DNA from 2 places in the Halomonas piscis genome. Region 2 is predicted to be linked to the other one. Evidence: riboswitches for the same ligand, from Rfam matches in the RefSeq annotation. Region 2 holds a riboswitch; the other holds the start of a gene.

Region 1 (4,950 bases), 360 kb from region 2:
TCACGAAGCCTACTACGGCTGGAGCAATCTCGACGACGAAGACATCGTAAGCGATACGGCCACGCTCAAGCTGGAGCATGACTTTACCGCCGATACCCGGCTGGAAAACAAGACCCGCTATACCCACCTGGACCGCGATACCACTATCTCTGCGCCGCACACGGACATGGAAGGGCTGGCGCCCGGGCGCTACAAGCCCGCCGGCCCCCAGGCCTACCGCCGCGATGTGACCACCGAGATGTGGATCAACCAGACCCAGCTGAGCACGAGCTTTGCCACCGGCAACCTTGAGCACGAGCTGCTGGTGGGCGCCGAGTTCTCCCGGGAGACCTACGACCGTACCGCCTCCAACCTGGGGCTGGGCTCGGACGCTCATCCGTACCCCGACAACGGCTACGACATCGGCAACCCGCCCGGGCGCTGGGACGGCGGCACCACCTACACGCACCGCGGCGCCACCGAGGCGACGCTGAACAACCAGGCGGTGTATGCGTTTGACACCATCAGCTTCACCCCGCAATGGGATCTGAGCCTGGGCCTGCGCCATGACTGGATCGACGGGGAAACCATCGACAAGGACGACAACGAGCGCACCAGCACCCGGGACAGCGAGTTCAGCGGCCGCGCCGGGCTGGTCTACAAGCCGGCGGAAAACGGCCGGGTGTATCTGGCCTACGGCACTTCGTTCAGTCCCTCGGCGGAAAACCTCGCCACCTCGGGTGGCCTGCCCCGGGGCGACGGCGGCGAAAACCTCTCCCCGGAGAAGAGCAAGACCTGGGAGCTCGGCACCAAGTGGGAGCTGATGAACGGCCGGCTGGGGCTGAACGGCGCGCTGTTCCGCGTGGACAAGGACGACGTGCGCGAGCGCGACGCCAGCGGCGATCTTTATCTCGCCGGCAAGCAGCGCGTACAGGGCGTGGAGCTGGGCATGACCGGCGAGCTGACCGACGCCTGGGACGTGTACGCCAACTACACTTACCTGGACAGCGAAACCCGCGAGTCCATCGCCGGCGCCCAGACCAACGGCCGCGATCCGGAAGGGCACTCGCTTGGCAATACCCCGGAGCACAGCCTGAGCCTGTGGTCCACCTACGACATCACTAACGACGTGCAGGTGGGCTACGGCGCCCAGTACGTGGACGAGCGCCACGTGGCCTCGGACGTGGCCGCCAAGGTGGACGACTACTGGCTGCACAACGCCATGGTGGCCTACCGCGTCAACGACCGGCTCAGCGCCCAGCTCAACGTCAACAACCTCTTTGACAAGGAATACGTTGAGGGCGTGCGCGGCCGCCCGGGGACCGATTCCCGGGGCTCCGCGGTGGAAATCGGCGACGGTCGCTCGGGCGTGCTGACGCTGGACTATCGGTTTTAATAACCGGTTTCAATAACCGGTTTTTGCGCAACGCAATCCGCCCGGCCCGGCTGCCTGTATAAGGCGCCGGGTCGGTGCTTATCCGCTTATCAAGGAGATACCGCCATGATGCTTCACGTGCCCGAGGTGTTCGACAAGGCCCAGGTGGCCGAATGCCGCGAGCTTTTGCGCCAGGCGCAGTGGCAGGACGGCAAGGCCACCGCCGGCTTTCAGTCGGCCATGGCCAAGGACAACATGCAGCTGCCCGAAGACTCCGACGTGGCCCGCCACCTAAGCCAGGTCGTCACCCAGGCAGTGCAGCGCCACCCGCTGTTTATCGCCGGGGCCCTGCCCGAGCGCATTTTTCCGCCGCTGTTCAACTGCTACCAGGGCGGGCAGTCCTTCGGCCTGCACGTGGACAACGCCATGCGCCTGGACCCTGGCCGGGGGGAGTATCTGCGCACGGACCTCTCGGCGACGCTGTTCTTCAGCGAGCCGGACACCTACGAAGGCGGCGAGCTGATCGTCGAAGACACCTACGGTGCCCACAGCGTCAAGCTGCCTGCGGGGGATTTGATTCTCTACCCGGCATCCAGCCTCCACCGGGTCACGCCGGTCACCAAAGGCGCGCGCCTGGGGTCGTTTTTCTGGATTCAGAGCATGGTTCGCGACGAAGGCCAGCGCAGCCTGTTGTTCGACTTGGACACCTCTATCCAGCAGATCCATCAAAACCTCGGCGCCGACCACGCCGCCAGCGTCCAGCTCACCGGCGTCTATCACAACCTGCTGCGCCGCTGGGGGATGTGAGGCGTTGCGCGAACTCGGATCTCGATGAAACGCCGCGTTGGCGGCCCGGCCTTTCCATGCGATTAGTCGGCTCGGTCGAGCCCCATCTGCCAAAAGTCGATTTCCAGCCGTGTAGCGTCGCGGAAGGTAGTGGTTAGCTGGGCGAAACGCTCGGGCGTCACGTCAGCCAAGCGGGTATCGAGCCAGGCAATTTCGTCGCGCATGGCCTCCTGGAAGGCGTCGCTTTCATACATTTTCAGCCACTTTTCGTAGGGGTTGGCGTCGCCGCGTACGGTGAAGGGCTGCCTGGCCTGCCACTGGGAAATCTCGCCGTAGCCCACCAGGCAAGGGGCGAGGGCCACGTGCATGTCGAGCAGGTCGCCGCGGTTGCCGGTATCCAGCACGTAGCGGGTGTAGGCCATGGTGGCGCGAGCTTCGGGCAGTGCGGCCAGGTCAGATTCTGAGATACCCCATTCGCGGCAATAGTCGATGTGAAGCTCGAGCTCGACGTCGATGATGGTTTTGAGGCCTTCCAGGCTGTGGCGCAGCTCAGCCATGTCGCGGCTTTTGTAGACGGCCAGCGCATAGGCGCGCCCGAAGTGCATCAGAAACAGATAGTCCTGCTTGAGGTAGTGGCGAAAAGCCTCTTCTTCCAGCGTGCCGGCGGCCAGCTGGCGCACGAAGTCGTGCTCGATATAGGCGCGCCATTCGTCAGCGCAGGCTGCGGTTAGGTCGGTAAAGCGATAGCTCATGATATCTCCGGTGTTGGACAAGTCAGCCAGGTCAGGCTAAACCCGTCAGTAAATCCGGAGTGCGCGAAGGCGAGGAGCGGAGGATAAAGGGGAAGGCGCGGGGGGTAGCGATACGCCATGCCCGCCGAGCCTGCCGCCTGATTCCCTACGCCGGTATAGGTGTGGCCTTGCCGCACTTCACCCGGATCAGGTTCTACGGGACCGGCGCTAGGAATTCGGTTATCGTCGCGCTACCCCGAATCTGCGCCATCTCAGCCGGTTTCACCGGCACCCCGTCAAGCGAATTGGCAGTCTAGCAGCTGAGGTTTTTGAGTGACAATCGGCGCTGGCGCAGGCCGCTTTACAGGTTTTCGTGGGAGGCCGGTTTACCGGGCGAAACCGGCGCGTAGCGCCGGCCCGTGGCGTTGCGTCACTGCCTGTAATCAAATTTTTCTGAGTCGTGGCCAAAACGGTGCAGGCCGGCACCCAACGCAAAACGGCTGCCCAGGGGCAGCCGTTTGCTTATGGCTCGTACGCTCTGTAGCCAGTCGCCTCAGGCGTCGGGGAGGTCGAGCTTTTCCTTCACCACGGGCCAGGCGGGTTCGCCGCTGCGGGTGGTGACGCCGTCAAGAAACGCCTTTACCTTGGCCGGGTGGTCTTTCAGCCAGCTCATGGCGACTTCTTCAACCGGGCGGTCTTCATAGCTCAGGCCGCTGATCATTTCACTCTGCTCTTCGGCGGTGAAGATCAGCTGGTCCAGCAGCCGCGTGGCGTTGGGGTGGCTGTCGGCGAACTGCTGAGAGGCCAGGGTGCGCACGTCGCTGCGGCCGCCGTCCGGGCCCCAGGCGTCTTCCGGGTCGTCGAGGAACTCAATGTCGTACTCGATGGTGGCCCAGTGCGGCGTCCAGGCGTAGAAGACGATCCACTCGTTGCGGTCCATGGTCGACTTGGCCTGGCTGAACATGCCCGAGGTCGAGGTTTCCGAAAGATTCCACTCGTCCAGGCAGTAGGTGCCGTTTTCCTGCATCTCGGCAAGCAGGTCGCTGGTGCCGGAGCCGACTTCAATGGAGTAGATGGTGCCGCCGGCCTTTTCCTGCAGCTCCTTGCTGCAAAGGTCCTCGCCCGAGGTATAGCCTTCTGCGTGGACATAGTCGGGCACCACAAAGCCAAGCCGGGCGCCGTCGACGTTGGTGCCCAGGTCAGCCAGCGAGTCCTTGCCGCTGGTGGCGGTGTCGTACATGCCCTGCTGGGCGGGCAGCCAGGCAGCCAGATAGGCATCGAGTTCGTTTTCGCCCAGCGCCTGGTAGGCGATGGTGGCGCCCAGCTCTTTTTGCCGCGGTTTGTAGCCCAGGGCTTCAAACAGCGTGGCGGCAAGCTCGGACTTGGCGGTAACGCCGGGCCAGGGCGGCACGGCAAAGCGCACGGCGGCGGGTTCTTCGGCGGCGCTGGCAACAAGCGGCGCGGTAAGCAGAGCGGTGCCGAGGGCGCCCGCGGCCAGGCTGGCGTGGAGGGTAAAGCGGCGAGACAGGCGTAAGCACGATTTCATCCGGGCTCCTTATGGTTGCTGCGACAGGCATGACTCTAGACCGGCCGATGCAGAACTGCAACGCAAAACGGCCCGCCGTGAAAGGCGGGCCGTTCGGAGGGAGCGCGGGTGCTCAGGCCCGGAGCGGGCAAGCGCAGCGCGGCTTAGCGCCAGCCGACGCGGTCAAAGATGCGCACGGCTTCGGGGTTGTTTTCGCCCAGCACGCTGACGTTGACGTCGTCTTTCTTGAAGGCGCCCCAGGATTCCAGCACCGGGTCCTTGTGGATGCCGTCAACCACCGGGAACTCGTTGTTGCCGGAGGCAAAGATTTCCTGGGCGGTATCGGAGGCGAGGAACTCGAGGAAGCGCACGGCGTTTTCGCGGTTCGGCGCGTCCTTGACCACGCCGGCACCGCCGACGTTAACGTGGGTGCCGCGGCCGTCCTGGTTGGGGAAGATGATGCCGACCTTGCGTGCGGCTTCGCGCTCGGCGTCGTCGTCAGACTTGAGCAGGCGCACGTAGTAGTAGTGGTTGGCCACGGCCAGATCGCACTC
Region 2 (4,950 bases):
AAGATACCCCGCGCCGACCACGGTAATGGTCTCGAACACCAGCGGAAAGCGCGCCATCAGCGCCCCCAGCCCCAACACCGTGAGCAGCGCATAGAAGCCCACGCCCAGCGCATGAAACACCCCGGCGACCACCCCCGGCGATCGGCCGCCGCCCAGGGTATGGCGCAGCACCAGCGCCAGGCTCGGCCCCGGCGACATCGCCCCGGCAGCGCATATCGCAGCCAGCGACAGCCATAGGGAAATCGGCATCAAGTCTCCTGAAAAATATACGTCGCGCCGGATGCCGCGCATCAGCCGCCTAGAAAAGAGGGGCCCAGTATGCGTCAGCGCAAGGCATTGACCAACACGGCGAGCACAAAAAAACCCGCCGGCAATTGCCGGCGGGCCGCTCAGGCTGCGTCAGGCTTGTGTAGCGCCTGGCTTGCTTAAGACTGCTTCTCGCGCACGCCCCGGGCGATGCGCTCGCCGATCTCGGCGTCGACGCTGCGCCAGTAGTCGAAGGCGCGCTCGAGCACCGGCTGGGTGACGCCGTCGAGCAGGTGCTTGACGACGTTGCTGACCAGCCGCTCCCGAGCGGGCTCGTCCATCACCTGGTTGACCAGGGCGTTGGCCTGGCCGAAGTCGTCATCGTCCTCGCGCAGGGTATAGGCCGTGCGCACCATGTCGCCGTCGGTCTCCCAGGTGGTGTCGTCGGGGTAGCGCTCGCCATCGGCCCGGGGGCCGCCCTTGGAGTTGGGCGCGTACACCGGATCGGTTACCGTGCGCGTCTGCATGGCGCCGTCCTTGGTGTAGCTGTGCACCGGCACCTTGGGCGCGTTGACCGGAATCTGCTTGTAGTTCACCCCGAGCCGCGCCCGGTGGGCGTCGGCGTAGGAAAAGCCGCGGGCCAGCAGCATTCTGTCCGGGGACAGGCCGATGCCCGGCACCAGGTTGTTGGGCTCGAACGCCGCCTGCTCGATCTGGGCGTGGTTGTCCACCGGGTTGGTGTCCAGCGTAAGCTTGCCCACCTTGATCAGCGGGTAGTCCTCATGGGGCCAGATCTTGGTCAGATCGAAGGGGTTGAAGCGGTAGGTCTCGGCCTCCCTGAACGGCATGATCTGCATGTACAGCGTCCAGCTGGGATGCTCGCCCCGGTCAATCGCGGCGTAGAGATCGCGCATGTGGTAGTCGCTGTCTTCCCCGGCCAGGCGATCGGCCTCCTCCTGGGTCAGGCACTCGATCCCCTGATCGGTCTTGAAGTGATACTTGACCCAGAACTTCTCGCCCTCGGCGTTCACCCACAGGTAGGTGTGGCTGGAATAGCCGTTCATGTGCCGCCAGGTCCTGGGAATGCCGCGATCGCCCATCAGCCAGGTCACCTGGTGGGCCGACTCCGGCGACAGCGACCAGAAATCCCACTGCATGTCGTGGTCGCGCAGGTTATTGTCCGCCCGGCGCTTCTGGGAGCGAATGAAGTGCTGAAACTTCATCGGGTCGCGCATGAAAAACACCGGGGTGTTGTTCCCCACCATGTCGTAGTTGCCGTCACTGGTGTAGAACTTGATGGAAAATCCCCGGGGGTCGCGCCAGGTATCCGGGCTGCCGCGCTCGCCGGCCACGGTGGAAAAGCGCATCAGCACCTCGGTTTCGGTGCCCGGCTGAAACACCGCCGCCCGGGTGTAGCGGCTAACGTCTTCCGTCACCTCGAAGCGACCGAATGCGCCGCTGCCCTTGGCGTGGGGCTGGCGCTCGGGAATGCGCTCGCGGTTGAACTGCGCCATCTGCTCGATCAGATAGTGATCGTGCAGCACGATGGGGCCGTTTGGCCCTACGGTCAGCGAATATTCGTCGCTTGCCACGGGGTTGCCGGCATCGTTGGTCGTTGGTTTGCGCGGGTCTTCGGCCACGTTAGCGCCTCCTTGTAGGTAGTCGTTGGTACGGCAGTGCTGACTGCCATACCCACAGGCTACTCTTTTCCTGCCCAAAAGTGCACTATCCTGTCGATAGCCGATAGCTAAAAACTTGCGCAACACCCTAATTGATAGCCTGAACGCCAATTTGACAACGCCGCCGCCCCTGCCTAGGCTCAGGTTTTCCTGGGGGAGCCTTGACGGGCTGAGAATCCGCCGCTTTGCGCCGGTAACCCTTCGAACCTGATCCGGGTCATGCCGGCGCAGGGAAGGACAGCACACGCCAACGCGCCTCTTTCCCGAACGTATTCACCATACGACACACGCCCGGAACCCGGCTGCCACAAGGAAAGAGGACACACCTTCATGCAGCTTGATCCCGTCTGGACGGCGCTGTGGCTTGTGCTCTGCGCCCTCGCCTTTGCCGTGCCCGGCCTGCTCTACGCTCGCCGCCAGCGCGACGATCTGGACACCTATATCGCCGCGCGCAATACCCAAAGTACCCGAGCTACCGTGATGACCCTGCTGGCCACTACCCTCGGCACCTGGGTGCTGTTCGGCCCGGCCCAGGCCGCCACCTGGGGCGGTATCAGCGCGCTTCTGGGCTATGCACTGGGCTCCTGTGTGCCGCGGCTGATCATGATTCCGCTGGGCCGGCGCATGCGCCAGCTGATCCCCGAAGGCCACGGGCTCACCGAGTTCGTGATTCACCGCTACGGGCGGGTCATGTACGCCTTTACGCTTTCGATCATGCTGTTTTATCTGTTCATCGGGCTTGCCGCGAGCCTCACCGCCGTGGCGCGCATGGTCGCCCTGCTGGCGCCGATTCCGCTGGGGCTGACGGCAGGCGTGGTGATGGCGGCCACGGTGCTTTACACCTTCTACGGCGGCCTGCGCGCCTCGATCTTTACCGACAAGGTGCAGATGGGGGTAATTCTCCCGCTGCTCGCCTGCCTGCTGATTTTTGGCTGGCAGGCCGCCGGCGGCGTGGCTCCCGCCCTGGAGGGCCTTGAGCAGAACGCCCCGCAGCTTCTGGATATCACCGACGCCGGCGGGGTGCGCGCGGGGCTGACGTTCTTTATCGCCGTGGTACTCACGGGGCTTTTCTATCAGGGCACCTGGCAGCGCATCTACGCTGCCAAAAACGTTGGCGTGCTGCGCAGAAGCTTCTGGATCAGCGGGCTTTTGAACCTGCCGATCGTGATCATGATGGGACTTTTCGGGCTGGCCTTTGTGGGCCTGGGCCTGGAAGGCGACGGCTCGGTGGCGCTGTTCAGCGTGCTGCTGGACAGCGTGCCGCTGTGGTTTGCGCTGGCGCTGATTCCGCTGGGGCTGGCGCTGGTGATGAGCAGCGCCGACTCCACCATCAACGCCACCTCGAGCATTATCGCGGTGGACATGCACCGGCTTTTGCCCGAGGCAAGCGAGACCACGCTGATGCGCCTGGCCCGCTGGCTGATCGTCGCCGCCGCGGTGCCGATCACCATCGTCGCCGCCCAGGGTTTCAGCGTGCTCTACCTGTTTCTGCTCGCCGACCTTTTGTGCTCGGCGGCGGCGTTTCCGGTGTTTTTCGGCCTGTTCAGCCGCCGCTACAGCGGCCTTCAGGCCGTGATCAGCACCGCCTGCGGGCTTGCTGCCGGGCTTGCCATGTTCCCTGCGCCGGGGGCCGGCACCGAGACGCTGCTGGAAAGCTTTCTGCTCGCCGCCCTGGTGCCGATAGCCGCCTCGGCGGTGCTGATGCGGGTGATGCCCGCCCGGGAGCATTACGACTTTGCACGGCTGGCTACGCTGGTGCGCCGCTTTGGGCGGGCGTCGTAGTCATGATTCATGCCGCGCTTTCGCTACGTGTCACCGCGAGCGACAGCGCGGCGGTCTCCTTGCGGTGCCGCTGGCAAGAACCCCGAGATTGCTTCGCTACGCTCAATGAAAGGGACTCCTCCCCACTCCGATGCCTCATCGGGCAGAATGGCGTTGAGACCACCAAAAGAGGGGGAAGAGTCATGAACCAGCATACGGCGATTGGCATTGATTTGGCAAAGCAGGCGTTTCAGGTGTGCATCGTGAATACCCGTCAACAACGCGTTCGTACCAACAAAGTGCTGAAGCGCGCGGAGCTGCTGGATTACCTGCGGCGTCAGCCAAGCTGTCGCGTCTTCATGGAGGCCTGCGGCGGCTCGCATCACTGGTCGCGGCAGTTCCAGGCCATGGGGCATGAGGTACGGCTTATTGCACCGCAGTTTGTCACCCCGTTTCGCAAGGGGCATAAGACCGATGCCAACGATGCGCTGGCGATCGTGGAGGCCGGGTTGCGACCCCACATGCGTTTTGTGCCTCAGAAAAACCTGGAGCAGCAGGACCTGCAGAGCCTGCATCGCATCCGAGATCGTTACATCAAACAGCGCACCCAGCTGATCAACCAGGTACATGGCCTGCTGCAGGAATACGGCATTGTCTCCGGGCGCGGTCAGGCGGCCCTGAAGCGGACCCTGTGGCGTGTGCTGGAGGACGCGGAGAACGAACTGACGTTCACGATACGCGAGCTGCTGGCCGACCAAATGGCCGAGCTGGACCATCAAAATGAGCGCATTCACCGCCTGGACAAGCAAATGGAGCAGCTGAGCCGCGCCATTCCGGCGTGTCAGCGGCTGCAGGCCGTGGAAGGCGTCGGCCCCGTCGTTGCCACCCAGCTCTACAGCGCCCTGGGTAACGGCAAGGCGTTCAGCAAAGGACGACAGGCGTCGGCCTACCTGGGCCTGACACCGCGCCAGTTCAGCAGCGGCGGCAAGGTGGCCATGACGGGGATAGGCCGAACCGGCCAGCTCTCCCTCAAGGCCGCGCTGATCCGCGGGGCGCATTCGGTAATCCAGCGGCTGGGCGACAAGCAGGACAGCAAAAGCCACTGGCTGAGAGCGCTGGTCGACCGCGTGGGCAAGAACAAGGCGGCCGTTGCCCTGGCCAACAAAACCGTGCGAGTGGCCTGGGCGCTGCTGCACGGCAACACGACGTACCGGGCGGATTATGTAGACACCGAATTCCAGTGCTGATGGCCGGTTGGCCACCA

What was found. Region 2 has a riboswitch for thiamine pyrophosphate ahead of P1P91_RS04920 (sodium:solute symporter family transporter). Riboswitches for the same ligand answer to the same signal wherever they lie in the genome.
Region 1: it holds a riboswitch for thiamine pyrophosphate, as region 2 does, so the genes downstream of both, tenA (thiaminase II) here and P1P91_RS04920 (sodium:solute symporter family transporter) in region 2, are expected to answer to the same signal.

What each region holds. Positions count from the first base shown of each region.
Region 1 is NZ_CP119391.1:675,656-680,605, forward strand. It holds gene P1P91_RS03200 (TonB-dependent receptor) at 1-1,375, shown strand, start outside; gene P1P91_RS03205 (Fe2+-dependent dioxygenase) at 1,481-2,161, shown strand; gene tenA (thiaminase II) at 2,224-2,892, opposite strand; TPP riboswitch at 3,017-3,177, opposite strand; gene P1P91_RS03215 (glycine betaine ABC transporter substrate-binding protein) at 3,425-4,417, opposite strand; gene P1P91_RS03220 (Fe(3+) ABC transporter substrate-binding protein) at 4,561-4,950, opposite strand, start outside.
Region 2 is NZ_CP119391.1:1,034,217-1,039,166, reverse strand. It holds gene P1P91_RS04930 (LysE family translocator) at 1-249, opposite strand, end outside; gene P1P91_RS04925 (catalase) at 426-1,886, opposite strand; TPP riboswitch at 2,068-2,176, shown strand; gene P1P91_RS04920 (sodium:solute symporter family transporter) at 2,256-3,707, shown strand; gene P1P91_RS04915 (IS110 family RNA-guided transposase) at 3,890-4,933, shown strand.